Linked DNA regions of Syntrophotalea carbinolica DSM 2380. The protein of the gene in region 3 binds, or shares a complex with, the protein of the main gene of each other region. Links are inferred from orthologs where the notes say so. Each region holds a gene or a part of one and is shown on either strand. Other genes may lie near its edges.

Evidence for each region.
Region 1: the proteins of PCAR_RS11225 (region 3) and pnp are in contact, whole or in part, in a cryo-EM structure (PDB 9QH0), measured with the Escherichia coli proteins. The link is inferred for Syntrophotalea carbinolica DSM 2380 from one-to-one orthologs.
Region 2: the proteins of PCAR_RS11225 (region 3) and eno are in contact, whole or in part, in a solved structure (PDB 2FYM), measured with the Escherichia coli proteins. The link is inferred for Syntrophotalea carbinolica DSM 2380 from one-to-one orthologs.

The regions. Positions count from the first base shown.
Region 1 is NC_007498.2:1,824,301-1,828,821, reverse strand. What follows is about bases 516-3,453. They hold pnp (polyribonucleotide nucleotidyltransferase), read right to left. Parts: upstream 3,066-3,453; coding sequence 966-3,065; downstream 516-965. Other genes in these bases: rpsO (30S ribosomal protein S15), read right to left, coding at 3,270-3,453; PCAR_RS08725 (M16 family metallopeptidase), read right to left, coding at 516-954. Also shown: more of PCAR_RS08725, read right to left, coding at 1-515; more of rpsO, read right to left, coding at 3,454-3,536; tRNA pseudouridine(55) synthase TruB, read right to left, coding at 3,637-4,521. UniProt on the Escherichia coli protein: Involved in mRNA degradation. Catalyzes the phosphorolysis of single-stranded polyribonucleotides processively in the 3'- to 5'-direction. Also involved, along with RNase II, in tRNA processing.
Region 2 is NC_007498.2:1,442,150-1,446,695, forward strand. What follows is about bases 428-3,390. They hold eno (phosphopyruvate hydratase), read right to left. Parts: upstream 2,571-3,390; coding sequence 1,284-2,570; downstream 428-1,283. Other genes in these bases: ftsH (ATP-dependent zinc metalloprotease FtsH), read left to right, coding at 428-1,020; PCAR_RS06990 (PhoH family protein), read left to right, coding at 3,007-3,390. In the rest of the region: more of ftsH, read left to right, coding at 1-427; more of PCAR_RS06990, read left to right, coding at 3,391-3,996; PCAR_RS06995 (HD family phosphohydrolase), read left to right, coding at 3,980-4,546. UniProt on the Escherichia coli protein: Catalyzes the reversible conversion of 2-phosphoglycerate (2-PG) into phosphoenolpyruvate (PEP). It is essential for the degradation of carbohydrates via glycolysis.
Region 3 is NC_007498.2:2,369,593-2,374,487, forward strand. The notes cover bases 431-3,742. They hold PCAR_RS11225 (Rne/Rng family ribonuclease), read left to right. Parts: upstream 431-761; coding sequence 762-3,542; downstream 3,543-3,742. Other genes in these bases: PCAR_RS17900 (Smr/MutS family protein), read right to left, coding at 3,609-3,742. Outside these bases: PCAR_RS11220 (ABC-F family ATP-binding cassette domain-containing protein), read right to left, coding at 1-425; more of PCAR_RS17900, read right to left, coding at 3,743-4,298; PCAR_RS11235 (tetratricopeptide repeat protein), read right to left, coding at 4,301-4,895. UniProt on the Escherichia coli protein: Endoribonuclease that plays a central role in RNA processing and decay. Required for the maturation of 5S and 16S rRNAs and the majority of tRNAs. Also involved in the degradation of most mRNAs.

The DNA.
Region 1 (4,521 bases), 540 kb from region 3 along the record:
CTCCCTGAGCACGATATTGATGGCATGTTGGACTTCGGAAGCAGAGGTTCCGGCATAGACCACCAAGGCACCCGAATCCGAATGGGATGTCAGATAACTGTAAACGGAATATGCCATGCCGCGTTCTTCGCGCAGGGTCTGAAACAGTCGGGAGCTCATGCTGCCCCCGAGCATGGTATTCAGTATATTACCGGTGAAACGCTGACCGTGACGTTGATCGGGCGCTCTGGTCCCCAGACAGAAATGAACTTGTTCAATGTCTTTATGCGCTACCTGAATCGTTGAATGCGTGAGAGGTGGGGAACCTGCGGCGCTTTTGCAACCGACAGGGAGGTCGCCGGCAAGACGGGAGATCTGTTCAACCAGATCTTCATGCTGAACATCGCCGGCCACGCAAATGATCAGATTGCTGCCACAATAAAATTTTTCGAGATACGCGAGGAGGTCTCTGCGTTCAAGTGATTGTACCGATTGGACCGATCCGGCGATAGGCCGGCCCAGGGGATGCTCCTGCCAGAAAGAGTGCGTAAACATTTCATGAATGCACTCCTCGGGCGAATCTTCGAGCATGTGGATTTCCTGGAGAATAACCCGCCGCTCTTTCTCCAGTTCGTCGAAATCGAATACCGAATTAAGAATGATATCCGCAAGCAGATCCACCGCCATGGACAGGTGGCGCCCTGCGACCTTTGCGTAGTAACAGCTATATTCGCAACTGGTAAAAGCATTGAGGGCCCCGCCCACCGCATCTATTTCTTTGGCGATGGACGGGGCGCTACGGGTAACTGTCCCTTTGAACAGCATGTGTTCCAGAAAATGAGACACGCCGCTTTGTTCAGACGATTCGTGGCGCGACCCGCATTCGACCCAAAAACCTACCGTAGCCGAATAAGCTCCGGGTACGCGTTCGGTAATAATACGGATGCCATTATCCAGGACAGATTTTTGAACCATAATACCTTGGCTTACCCTTCTTCCGGCAGGGATTGCCCCAAGGCTTCCTTACGAGACAACTTGATCTTGCCTTGCCGGTCGATATCCAGGCATTTAACAAGAACCTGATCACCTTCCTGCAAAATATCGGTGACCTTTTTGACACGTTCCTTGGCCAGTTCGGAAATATGCACCAGGCCTTCCGTGCCGGGGAAAATCTCCACAAACGCACCGAATTCCATGATCTTTTTGACGGTCGCCATATAAAGCTTGCCGACAACGGCCTCCTGAGTGAGATTCCGGATCATTTTGATGGCGGCCTTGCAGGCATCCCCATCCGCCGAAGCGATGTTGATACGGCCATCATCTTCGATATCGATGGCGCACCCCGTTGCTTCGATAATTCCGCGAACGTTTTTCCCGCCCGGTCCGATAACGGTACGCACCTGGTCCGGTTTAACCTGTATGGTCGTGATGCGCGGCGCGTAGGGCGACAGATCGCTCCGCGGAGCGGTGATGGCTTCCGCCATTTTATCCAGAATGTGAAGACGACCTTCCCTGGCCTGCTCCAGTGCCTGCTGCATGATTTCCTTGCTGACACCTTTAATTTTGATATCCATCTGCAGAGCGGTGATCCCTTCACGGGTACCGGTGACCTTGAAGTCCATATCGCCAAGGTGGTCTTCGTCGCCAAGGATATCCGAAAGAACGACGATATCATCGCCCTCTTTGATCAGCCCCATAGCGATACCGGCAACGGCTTCGCTGACAGGTACACCGGCATCCATCAGCGCCAGAGAGGCACCGCAGACACTGGCCATGGAAGAAGAGCCGTTGGACTCCAGGATATCGGAGACAACGCGTAGCGTATAGGGGAAGTCATCGTGGTTGGGCAACACCTGCGCAATAGAGCGCTCGGCAAGCATACCATGGCCGATTTCACGACGTCCGGGAAACAGGCGCATGCTGGTTTCGCCTACGCAGAACGGCGGAAAGTTATAGTGCAGCATGAATTTTTTAAATTCCATAGACTGCACATTGTCCATGCGCTGCTCGTCTTTGGAGGTACCAAGGGCTGCAGCCACCAACGCCTGCGTTTCTCCCCGGGTAAACAAGGCACTGCCATGGGCGCGGGGCAACAGACCGATTTCGCATGTAATCGGACGAATGGTATTCTTGTCGCGGCCATCGATACGGACCTTGTCGCGAGCGACCATCTGACGCACAAGGCGTTTTTGCAAATTGCCGAAAGCCTCGCTTATATCGTCTTCCTGATCTTCAAAATCGGCGGCCAGGGTTTCCAGTATTTCCGTTTTGATTTCTGCCACAGCAGCATAACGGTCCTGCTTGGTACGGATTTTAACAGCTTCGGACAGACGGGTTTCTGCCAGTTCCGCAACCTTTTCCACAACCGCAGGATCGATTTCCGGCACGGAAAATTCGCGTTTTTCCTTACCGGCGATTTTGACCAGTTCAAGCTGAACATCGATCAGAGGCTGAATCGCCTCATGAGCGAAGAACAGCGCATCGAGCATTTCCTGCTCGCTGATAAACCGTGTTTCGCCCTCGACCATAATGATGGCATCGCGGGAACCGGAAACGATAATATCCATATCGCTTTCGGCTCGCTGCTCAATGGTCGGATTGGCGATCAAATTACCTTCGACACGACCGACACGAACGGCAGCAACAGGCCCGTCGAAGGGAATGTCGGATACGGCGATGGCAGCGGAAGCGCCGACCATAGCCAAGGTGTCGGGATCGTTCTGTTCGTCAACCGAGATCACAGTCGGCATGATCTGGGTTTCAAACATATATCCTTTAGGAAAAAGAGGTCGCAAGGGTCTGTCGATCAGACGACACACCAGGGTTTCGCGCTCAGTGGCGCCACGTTCCCGGCGGAAGAAAGAGCCGGGAATTTTGCCACCGGCATAAAATTTTTCCTGATAATTGACGGTAAGAGGGAAAAAGCTCTGTCCTTCGCGCATCTGCTTGGCACTGACGGCAGTACACAGAACTTTGGTGCCGCCGAAGCTGACAACCACGGCACCATCGGCCTGACGGGCCATTTTGCCGGTTTCAAGGGTAAGTGTCTGCCCATTGAACTGACATTCTACTTTTTGATAAGCCAAATTATGCTCCTTTGCTTGAGAGGTTAAACCTTAATCTTCAGTACCTCACAAAAACATTCTCTTTAAACGGCTAAAGGAGACTGGCCTGAAACAACAGCCGCTCATCCACGCGGATCGGCTGTTCTCTCCGGACAACCTCCAATAGCATACAAAAAACTCAGGCAGCAGGCCTCCCAACATCGACGGGAAGCGTGCTGCCCTATACTACCTGCGGATACCGAGACTTTTTATGATTGCACGGTAACGTTCGACATCGTTGCTTTTGAGATAATCCAAAAGACGTCTACGCTGCCCGACAATCTTCAGCAAACCTCGACGCGAGTGATGGTCTTTTTTATGAGTCCGAAAATGCTCGGTCAGATAAGTAATGCGTTCTGACAGCAGAGCAATCTGTACCTCAGGAGAACCTGTATCACCCTCATGACGTTTATACTGATCGATGAGTTCCTGCTTTTTTTCAGTGGCCAGCACCTTGCCACCTCCTTTCGTGTTGAAATTCAACCTAAATGGTTATTATAACGTTATAAAGCGTAATTTAAATAGCATAGTTACGTGGTGGTGTAAAGCGCAATTAAGAGCTACCGCCATCATTAAAAACCCGCAACAACTCAAAATCGCCACGGCTTTCCCGCGCCCTCGAAGGCACGTATGTCGCCATGGCGAGCGCTCCCCCGGGACCCACAAGTAAAACCTGGGTTCCCTCTTCGAAATCGATTGTATCCGCTATCATATCCGCCGTGGGAGGAATGCCGTAACCAAGACGTTTTATACCCTCCGGGCAAACATTCAGGGACGGATATTCCCGAAGCGCTTCGGCAATCGACAAAAGCAGTTCCGGACGATCCTCAGGAGCCATCAATTCAATGGCTTCCAGGGTGACGGCTTCCTTGACGTCAAAAGGAGCGCTTCGCAGACGTCGCAGAGCTGTCAAGTGTGCGCCGCAACCGAGTTTAACACCGATATCATGGCAGATAGTACGAACATAAGTCCCCTTCGAACAATGCACATCGAAGGTGATATTCGGAGGCTCGACAGCCAATAATTGCAGATCAAAAATCGTGATACGTCTGGGTTTGCGGCTGACCTCCACACCTTGCCTGGCGAGTTTATATAGCGGCACCCCATCCTTTTTCAGCGCCGAATACATAGGAGGCATCTGATCGTAACTGCCAACCATGCTATGACAGACATCGGCTACAGACTGCGCATCGATGTGTCCCGGATCGCTGGTAGCCACAATCTGCCCTTCGGAATCCTGAGTATCGGTGGTCTTGCCGAGAACCAGCGACGCGCGGTAAACCTTATTTTCCTGCATAAGGAACTGAAGGATCCGGGTAGCCTGACCGAGGGCCACTACCAAGACACCGGTAGCCAGAGGGTCGAGGGTACCGGCATGTCCGACCTTACGCAAACCGAACAGGCGCCTGATACGTCCTACCACAGCATGGGAGGTCAT
Region 2 (4,546 bases), 930 kb from region 3 along the record:
GGTTTCGAGGCCCACGATGAAGTGATTGTCATGTCCGCTACCAACCGGCCGGATGTGCTCGATCCTGCTTTGTTGCGGCCGGGGCGTTTTGACCGGCAGGTGACCGTGGAACGACCCGATTGGCGTGCAAGGGAGGAAATCCTCAAGGTTCATACCCGGCAGGTACCGATTGACGAGGATGTCGATCTTCAGATCATTGCGCGCAGCACCCCCGGCATGTGTGGTGCCGACCTGGAAAATCTGGTCAACGAGGCGGCTTTGATTGCAGCGCGTGAAAACGCTCAGAAGGTAACCATGCAGCATTTCGAGCAGGCCAAGGACCGCGTCCTGATGGGTACCGAGCGTAAGCTCGTGATGTCGCAACAGGAAAAGCGCATCACCGCTTATCACGAGGCCGGTCATACTTTGCTGGCTCGTCTGAGTCCCGGTGCCGATCCTATTCACAAAGTATCCATTATCCCGCGGGGCCAGGCGCTTGGGGTTACGCAGCAACTGCCTGTGGATGATCGCTATCATTACTCACGTTCCTATCTGATGACCCGCATTGCTGTGAGTCTCGGCGGACGCGCCGCCGAAAAGGCCATTTTCGAGGAATATTCCACCGGTGCGCAAAACGATCTCAAACAGGCGACCGACCTGGCCGAAAAGATGGTCTGCCAATGGGGGATGAGCGAACGTGTGGGTCCCATGAGTATCAATCGCGGCGAGGAGCATCCTTTTCTTGGGCGTAAACTGGCCAGCGATAACGCCTTCAGCCAGCATATGGCATGGATCATCGACCAGGAGATCGAAAAAGTCGTGAAGGCTGGGGAACAGGCGGCCGACGAGATTATTGCCAACCATTTGCCGGTATTGAAAAAGCTGGCGGACGCTCTGCTGGAGGAGGAAGTGCTTGATCGCACTCGGGTGGATGAGGTGTTGCGTGAAACCGGCATCGAAGTGCAGGACGATCCTGCCGCGCATCCGGATGGCGATCATGTATTGCAGGGGGAACTGGCCGGCGGGGCGGTAGAAGGCTGAAGGCAGGTTTTGCGGACTGACCCAGAGAGGCGACTTTTGTTCTGCAATGTCCCTGCCGCAAAAGGTTGAAGCGCCACTTCAAGGGGCGATGGCCACGGCAAATTCAATGGCGCCCCCGGTCATGACGGTACAGATCGCCGTAGTCGCAGGGGCCTGGTAGTTTGGTCAACGGTAAAACATATCGTTATCTGCCCCCGGAAACGTCAAAAGGCCTGTGAATATTCACAGGCCTTTTGACGTTGATCATTGGCAATACGACGGATTTAACGCAGGTTGTAGAAAACATCCTTGCCGTTGAAGCAGGCGGCCTCGCCAAGCTGATCTTCGATGCGCAGCAACTGGTTGTATTTGCATACGCGGTCGGTGCGGCAGGCAGAGCCGGTTTTAATCTGGCCGGCATTGGTGGCCACGACCAGGTCGGCGATGGTGGTGTCTTCGGTTTCGCCGCTGCGGTGGGAAACAACAGCGGTGTACCCGGCGCGTTTGGCCATTTCGATGGCTTCCAGCGTTTCGGTCAGAGTGCCGATCTGGTTCAGTTTGATAAGGATGGAGTTGGCGATACCCTTATCGATGCCCTCCTTGAAGATCTTGGTATTGGTGACGAACAGGTCGTCGCCGACGATCTGGATGCGTTTGCCGAGTTTGTCGGTCAAAATCTTCCAGCCGTCCCAGTCGTTTTCGGCCATGCCGTCTTCGATGGAGATGATGGGGTACCGATCGACCAGGTCGGCGTAGAAATCGGTGAGCTCGGCAGCCGTTTTGAGGGGCTGGGCTTCGTTGGCCAGATTGTATTTGCCGTCGGCGTAGAGTTCGGAAGCAGCGACGTCGAGGGCCAGCAGTACGTCCTCGCCCGGTTTGTATCCGGCAGCCTTGATCGCTTCCATGATGACTTCGAGGGCTTCCTCGTTGCTCTTCAGATCGGGTGCGAATCCGCCTTCATCGCCGACCGCGGTATTGTAGCCGCGTTTTTTAAGTACCGATTTCAGGGCATGGAAAATCTCGGCTCCCATGCGCAACGCTTCCTTGAAGGAATCGGCGCCGGCGGGCATGACCATGAATTCCTGGATATCGACGTTATTGTCCGCATGCGCGCCACCGTTGAGGATATTAAGCATGGGCAGAGGCAGTTCCCGGCCATTCGGGCCGCCCAGGTACTGATACAGGCTCAGTCCGAGTTCTTCGGCGGATGCCTTGGCGCAGGCCAGGGATACGCCGAGCATGGCATTGGCGCCCAGGGTCGATTTGAATTCGGTGCCATCGAGTTCGATCAGTTTTTGATCAAGGGCGGTTTGTTCCGTCGATTCCCAGCCGAGCAGCTCGGCGGCAATGACGTTGTTGACGTTATCCACGGCTTTGAGCACACCTTTGCCCAGGTAACGGGCAGCATCGCCGTCACGCATTTCCAGTGCTTCACGTTCGCCGGTGGAGGCACCGCTAGGCACGGCAGCGCGGCCCATGGCGCCGCTTTCCAGGAAAACTTCAACTTCCACGGTGGGATTTCCCCGCGAATCGAGGATTTCGCGGGCATAAATATCAACAATTTCGCTCATGACAAGCCCCTCTGAATATAGGATTAAGGATGAATGGAAATGAGATTAACAGTAATTCATGGCGGTCTGGTGACCGACACATTTATAGCACATTAGCTCCGAATTGGAAGCCCTTTTTTAGGCTCGCCAGATTGCCGTATCGCTTGAAAAGGATTGATTTTGGCGGACGATAAGTGGTAAAGGATGGGAAATAAAAGCACAACCCGAACCATTGAAAACGTTGGCCCCCTTCGTCCAAGATGACATAACCTCGCAAGTTATGTGTGCTCCGTGCATTTCGATGCGCTGATAGAGCAGGGTGGTTGCAGCGTCTGTCGTGTTGTGTCCGTGTCTGTTGCTTCCATCATCTGATGGATCTTTGCGCACGGATTCAACCATCAATCGCACCAAGGATAAAGGATACTTTTTGAGTACACGGAATTTCCGCGGGAGGTTTGTGGCCGAAGATCAACGGCTGGCGAACCTCCTTTTCGGTCAAGCCAATACCAATCTGAAGCAGATCGAACGAATTCTGGGGGTGCGTATCGCCTCCAAAGGGGGCGAGCTGCACATCTCCGGGGACGAGCATCAGGTTGCACTGGCTCAACGCCTGGTGGAAGAACTTTATGGCTTGTTGCAAGCCGATTACCCTATTTACCCTCCCGATGTCGATTATGCCATACGCATCCTCAGTGCCGACGGCAAGGCCCGATTGAAGGATATTTTCCTCGATACCGTTTGCATCTCCGCCCGTAAAAAAATCATCTCCCCCAAAAGCCTGGCTCAAAAAGCCTACATCGATGCCATTCGCCGCAACGAGGTTGTTTTCGGTATCGGCCCGGCGGGTACCGGTAAAACCTATCTGGCCATGGCCATGGCCGTGTCGTTTCTGTTGAAAAAGGAAGTGGCGCGTATCGTGCTCGTACGCCCGGCCGTCGAAGCCGGCGAAAAGCTGGGTTTTTTGCCCGGAGATATTGCGGAGAAGGTCAATCCCTATCTGCGGCCGCTTTACGATGCCCTTTTCGACATGCTCGATTACGACCGGGGGCAGATGTATATCGACAAGGGGGTCATCGAAGTGGCGCCGCTGGCGTTTATGCGGGGACGAACCCTCAACGATGCTTTCGTCATTCTCGACGAGGCGCAAAACACCACCGCCGAGCAGATGAAAATGTTCCTCACGCGTCTCGGATTCGGCAGTCGGGCTGTGATTACCGGAGACATTACCCAGATCGATCTTCCCAACGAACGCAGGTCGGGGCTGCTCGAAGCCGCTGAAGTGTTGCGGGAGGTCAAAGGTATTCATTTTAACTATTTTTCCGATCGCGACGTTGTGCGCCATCCCATCGTTCAAGCCATCGTCAAGGCTTACGACCGGAAGCGCAAACGGCCTGCAGCTTCGAAGGCAAGCGGAGGAGAAACGGATCGTCATGACCGGCAAGACTGATCGTAAGCAGGAAGGCAATGTGCGTAAGGGTAAATCCGTTTTTGCCTTTATGAACCGCCAGATTTTTACGGATTCGGCCACCCAGCGGAAGTTTTTGCTGTTGTTGGTGAGTATCCTGATCGCTTTTATCGTTATCCCCAAAGGCAGCTTTATCCCCGGCTTTTATCGCCCGGGCGACATTGCTCAGCGCAATGTCAAAGCTCCGCGCGATCTGCTCGTGCCCGATGAAGCGCTGACGGAAAAAAAACAGCGGGATGCTGCCGACGCGGTATTGCCGCTGTACGATTACGATCCCCGCACCGGGCGCGATGTCACCGAACGCCTGAAACATGGATTCGACATGCTGCGAAAGTTGCCGGAGCCCGGACTTGCGCAGCGTCATGAGCTGGAAACCCTGCTCGGTATAAGTCTGTCGGATGCTGAAATGGCGGTGTTGCAGCAACTTGCTGCGCAGAGTGACCAGGCCCAATTGCTTGTACAAACCTTGCAACAGGTTATGCTCAATCAGATTGTCGGTAACCTCCAGCTTTTTCAAACCGGCGGTGAACGC
Region 3 (4,895 bases):
CCCAGCACCCTGCCGATCTCCGCCTCCATGGTATATCCGCCACGATGCCGAAAAACGTCCTGCACCTCTGCATAGCGTTCCAACAGAGTCGACGGGCTGTCCTCGCCAATCTGAGCCTCCAGGGATCGCAACTCGGCTTCCATGGCGAGAAGGTCCGCAAGAGCCGACCGCACCTCCTCAAAGAGGCTTCGCCCGTCATGCACCAAGCCGTCCTGAGGCAAGTAGCCGATGGTTGTCTGGCGGGCGGTTTGCAGCTCGCCGCCATCAAGATGCACCTCTCCGGCAAGAATTCGCAACAGGGTGGTCTTCCCCGTACCGTTCTCTCCGCAAAGGCCAATACGATCAGCAGGCCGGATATGCCAGTTGATACCGGCAAATAGACGCCTGTCCCCAAAATCCTTTATAATATTTCGCAGTTGCAGCATGGCCCTTTTTATAGCACAATAGACGCTCAGGGAAAACCTCGAAACAGACGAACAACCTTCCGGAAGTTTCCGTGATTGGGTTCGCCGGTCTTTTTATCCATACACCCGTTTCGACCTTCGAGGTTTTCCGACCGTTTTCAAGTAATGCTGTCGGGCAGATCGCCCTGGCTATATACGAGAATCAACGACCTTTCCGGGCCGAGTTCACCCAGCGGGCTGCGCTGCCATTTCGGGCAGTCGAAGCGACCGTCCGGTGCGGATAAGTCGACCAGCCGGCAATCTGCCGGTCATCATCCATTTTAATGGTTGTCGTCCGCGACAGCCGGAAGGATTTTTATGACAAAAAAAATGCTCATCAATGCCACCCATCCGGAGGAGCATCGGGTTGCTATTGTCGAAGACGGAATTCTGTCAGAACTCGATATCGAAATTTCCGGCAAGGAGCAAACCAAAGGCAATATTTACAAGGCCGTTGTAGCCCGCGTCGAAACGGGATTGCAAGCGGCCTTTGTCGATTATGGAAGCGAACGTCTCGGGTTTCTTCAGATCGGCGAAATACACCCGGCTTTTTTCAAGGAAGCCGAAGGACGGGTGGAGGCCGGCAAACGCCCACGCATCAACGATATCCTGCGGCGCGGCCAGGAAATCCTGGTACAGATCGTTAAAGAGGAACGCGGCACCAAGGGAGCCGCCCTGACGACCTACCTTTCGCTACCCGGCCGTTACATGGTCCTGATGCCCGATTCGGACACCAAAGGCATATCGCGCAAAATCGAAAAAGAATCCGACCGCAAAAAGCTCAGGGAACTCATGGACAGCCTCGAGATCCCCGAGGAAATGGGCTACATTGTCCGAACCGCCGGCAGCACGCAGAAAAGAACCGACCTCAAACGCGATGTCGACTATCTGCTGCGCCTTTTCAATAAAATCCAATCCCTTTCCGACAGCACCAAGGCACCGTCCCTGATCTATAAGGAATCCAATCTGGTCATTCGCTCCATTCGCGACTATTTCAGCGACGATATGGATGAAGTGCTGGTAGACGACGCCAAGGTCTCCACCGAAGCACGGGACTTCTTCCAGGAAGTGATGCCCGAATATGCCGAACTGGTAAAACTGCACCAGGAGCGGCGGCCGATTTTCGCCCGCTACCAGATCGAAGATCAGATCGAATCCATCGGTAAAAACAAAGTCATGCTCCCTTCCGGCGGGTCCATAGTCATCGACTCCACCGAAGCGTTGGTGGCCATCGATGTCAACTCCGGCAAAATGGCCAGCGAGCAAGGCGTGGAAGCCACGGCCTACAAGACCAACCTTGAGGCCGCGGTCGAAACCGCCCGGCAATTGCGACTACGCGACCTAGGCGGGCTGGTTGTTATCGACTTCATCGATATGCGTGACCGAAAGCATATACGCGATATTGAAAAAACCCTCAAAGAGGCCATGAAAACCGATAAGGCCAGAGTCACTATCGGGCGCATCAGCCAATTCGGCCTGCTGGAAATGAGTCGCCAACGCATCAAGTCCGCCCTTGCCGCCGCCTCCTTCGAGGTCTGCCCGCATTGCAATGGCAGCGGCAAAATCAAGACGATAGAAGCCCAGTCCCTGGGATTTTTGCGCCGCATTCACACCGGCCTCGCAAAAGGCCGTATCGGACGGGTGGAAGCCACGGTGCCCCTGGATGTCGCCAGCTATCTGCTCAATAACAAACGCGTCGAATTGATGGCTATCGAGCAGAAAAACGACGTCAGCATTCACATCAAAGGCTGCCCGGATTACATGAACGGCCAAGGCGAAATCGACTTCCATAAACGGGAGAAGGAAGAGACCCAGGCCACCGCCTATATTGAAGCCAGCCAGGTCATGTCCGAAACCAACAATGCGCAGCAGGATTCCACTACGGACACCGAGGAAAAACCTGCGAAACGCAGACGCCGCCCCCGCAGACGACGCAAATCGTCTGCCGCAACTCCCGTATCGGAGCCCTCTACCCTGACAACAGAATCAGAGGAGCAACAACCGGCTGCAACCCAGGACGCTGCAGAATCGCAACCGATGGCAACAGATACGGAAGTCGCTCGGGAAGTCAGCGAAAAAACCGCTGAACCGGTATCAACCGAAGCGACAGAGCCCGCTGAAAAAACAGCCGAGCCGGCATCGGCCGCGGAGGAGCAACCGCAGAAACCGTCCCGACCGCGCAGCCGCTCCGGCCGCCGCAAACCCGCTACAAAAAAAACCGAGGCCAAACCTGAGGCCAAACCTGAGGCCAAACCTGAGGCCAAACCGGAAGCCAAACCGGAAGCCAAACCGGAAGCCAAACCGGAAGCCAAACCGGAAGCCAAACCGGAAGCCAAACCGGAAGCCAAGCCGGAAGCCAAACCGGAAGCCAAACCGGAAGCCAAACCGGAAGCCAAGCCGGAAGCCAAGCCGGAAGCCAAGCCGGAAGCCAAGCCGGAAGCCAAGCCGGAAGCCAAGCCGGAAGCCAAGCCGGAAGCCAAACCGGAAGCCAAGCCGGAAGCCAAGCCGGAAGCCAAGCCGGAAGCCAAGCCGGAAGCCAAGCCGGAAGCCAAGCCGGAAGCCAAGCCGGAAGCCAAGCCGGAAGCCAAGCCGAAAGCCAAACCGAAGGTCGAGTCGGAAGCCCAGTCAGAGGCTATGCCGGAAGCCAAGCCGAAAACAACCCGGCGCGCTCCGAGCAGAAGTCGGACCAAAACCAAAACAAAAACCGAAACTGCGGAAAGCAACACTTCGGCGACGGGTACCGAGACGGACACACCTTCTGAAAAGGATGAAAAACCCGCGGAAACCAAGCCGCCTGCAAAGCGTGCCCGAGCACGGCGTACCACCAAACCGACGGCAAAAACAGCGACACAGGCCAGCGATGATGTTTCGCCCGCTGAAAAGGATGAAACCGCCAAAGCAACTGAAACTGCCGCACCGAAACGTCGGACAAGGGCCAGAAAAACAACAGCCAAAACCGTAAAATCCGGCGACGACGCCAGCTCCGTATCTGCCAGCAATGCGGAGGAAGCTGAAAAGAAAAAACCGACCCGCCGGCCCCGTAAGCCGGCAGCGAAAGCGGTTGAAGAATCCAAAAAGGCTGAAACGTCCGAGGATTAAAGACAGACACCGTTTCCCATGCAAAAAGGCCGCAGCAACCGCTGCGGCCTTTTTGCATGTAACTAATCAATTTTTACGGGAAGACCTTAAGAACACCACCAGGGCCCCTTCCCCGCCATACCGTGCCGGGGCCCGCCCCCATTCAGCAACCCAGGCCCTGGCTTCGCGAGAAAGATACTTTTCCATATCGTCGCGCAACACGGGCCCCTGTTGCGAGCCTTTGCCCCGTCCCGTTATGATAAGAACGGTTTTATAGCCTTGATAGACGCCATCCTCGAGAAAATAACGTACCTTTTGTCGAGCGTCTTCACGTGTGGCACCATGCAGATCAAGTTGGGCCTCGGGAACAAGTTTACCCTGACGCAGTTGACGCATGCGGCGCGGCGCGGCGAGCGGTTCCTCCTGCACCGGAAGCTCGTCCCGAAAAACGCTGTCCATATTACCAAGAGCTGCCAGAAACAGTTCCTGATCCGTAGTGGGAGCAGCGTCTTTTTCCGGTGCCGTCTCTTCAGGATCTGTCTCCCGGGGTAAAGGTCGCTGGGCCGTACCCGCATCACGTTTCTCGACCCTCAACATCTTCATTTCCCGTTCGAACAGCTCTTCATCATCGATTTGGTCTTCAGGTACTGTCACGGGAACCTCTTTGGCCGTTTTGCCGGAGGACGACTGGCCTGAAACGACCAACCCCTTCAAAGTTTTAAAGGGGTTGACATTGAACTCTTTGGAAGTCTTTTTGTTTTGTTTCTTGCGTGCCACAATTAACGCCTCACGATTTTACGACGCCCCTGCATGGCTTTGGTCTGTTTTTTCACAATAGCGCCGGTTTTTTCCAGGTGAAATTGAAACCACATATCACCATAACCCTGCATCTTCATTTTTCGGCCATTCATCAATGCCTCGAGATTTTGCTGCAGAATCTCATCCTCGCCGACTTTCTTCAGGCCCTTTTTCATGACCTCGATAGCCTGGCCATGGTTGCCGACCTTTTCGAGACAATAGGCATAAAGGTTCCACAAAAGGGGCTCTTTGCGGGTCAACCCCACCGCCTTGTCAAAAGTTTGGATCATTTTGTCGGTTTTATTGCGTTTCATATAGCATATGGCCAGCATCCCCATGGAAGGCCAGTGTCGGCTGAAGCCTTTTTTCAGGGAATCGAAAGCCTTGCCGAAATCCCGCTTGAGATAATAAAGGCTGCCGATCTGGGAATGCAGTTGAGAAGTCACCATAAACTGCCATTTGCCCATCGGCAAGGCAGCCTCAAGCGTCTTGATCGCTTTTTCGGCCCGCCCGGCAACCATATCCCGCTGAACCGTTTCCATGACAGCCGTCAACTTTTTAAGCACTCGACGACTC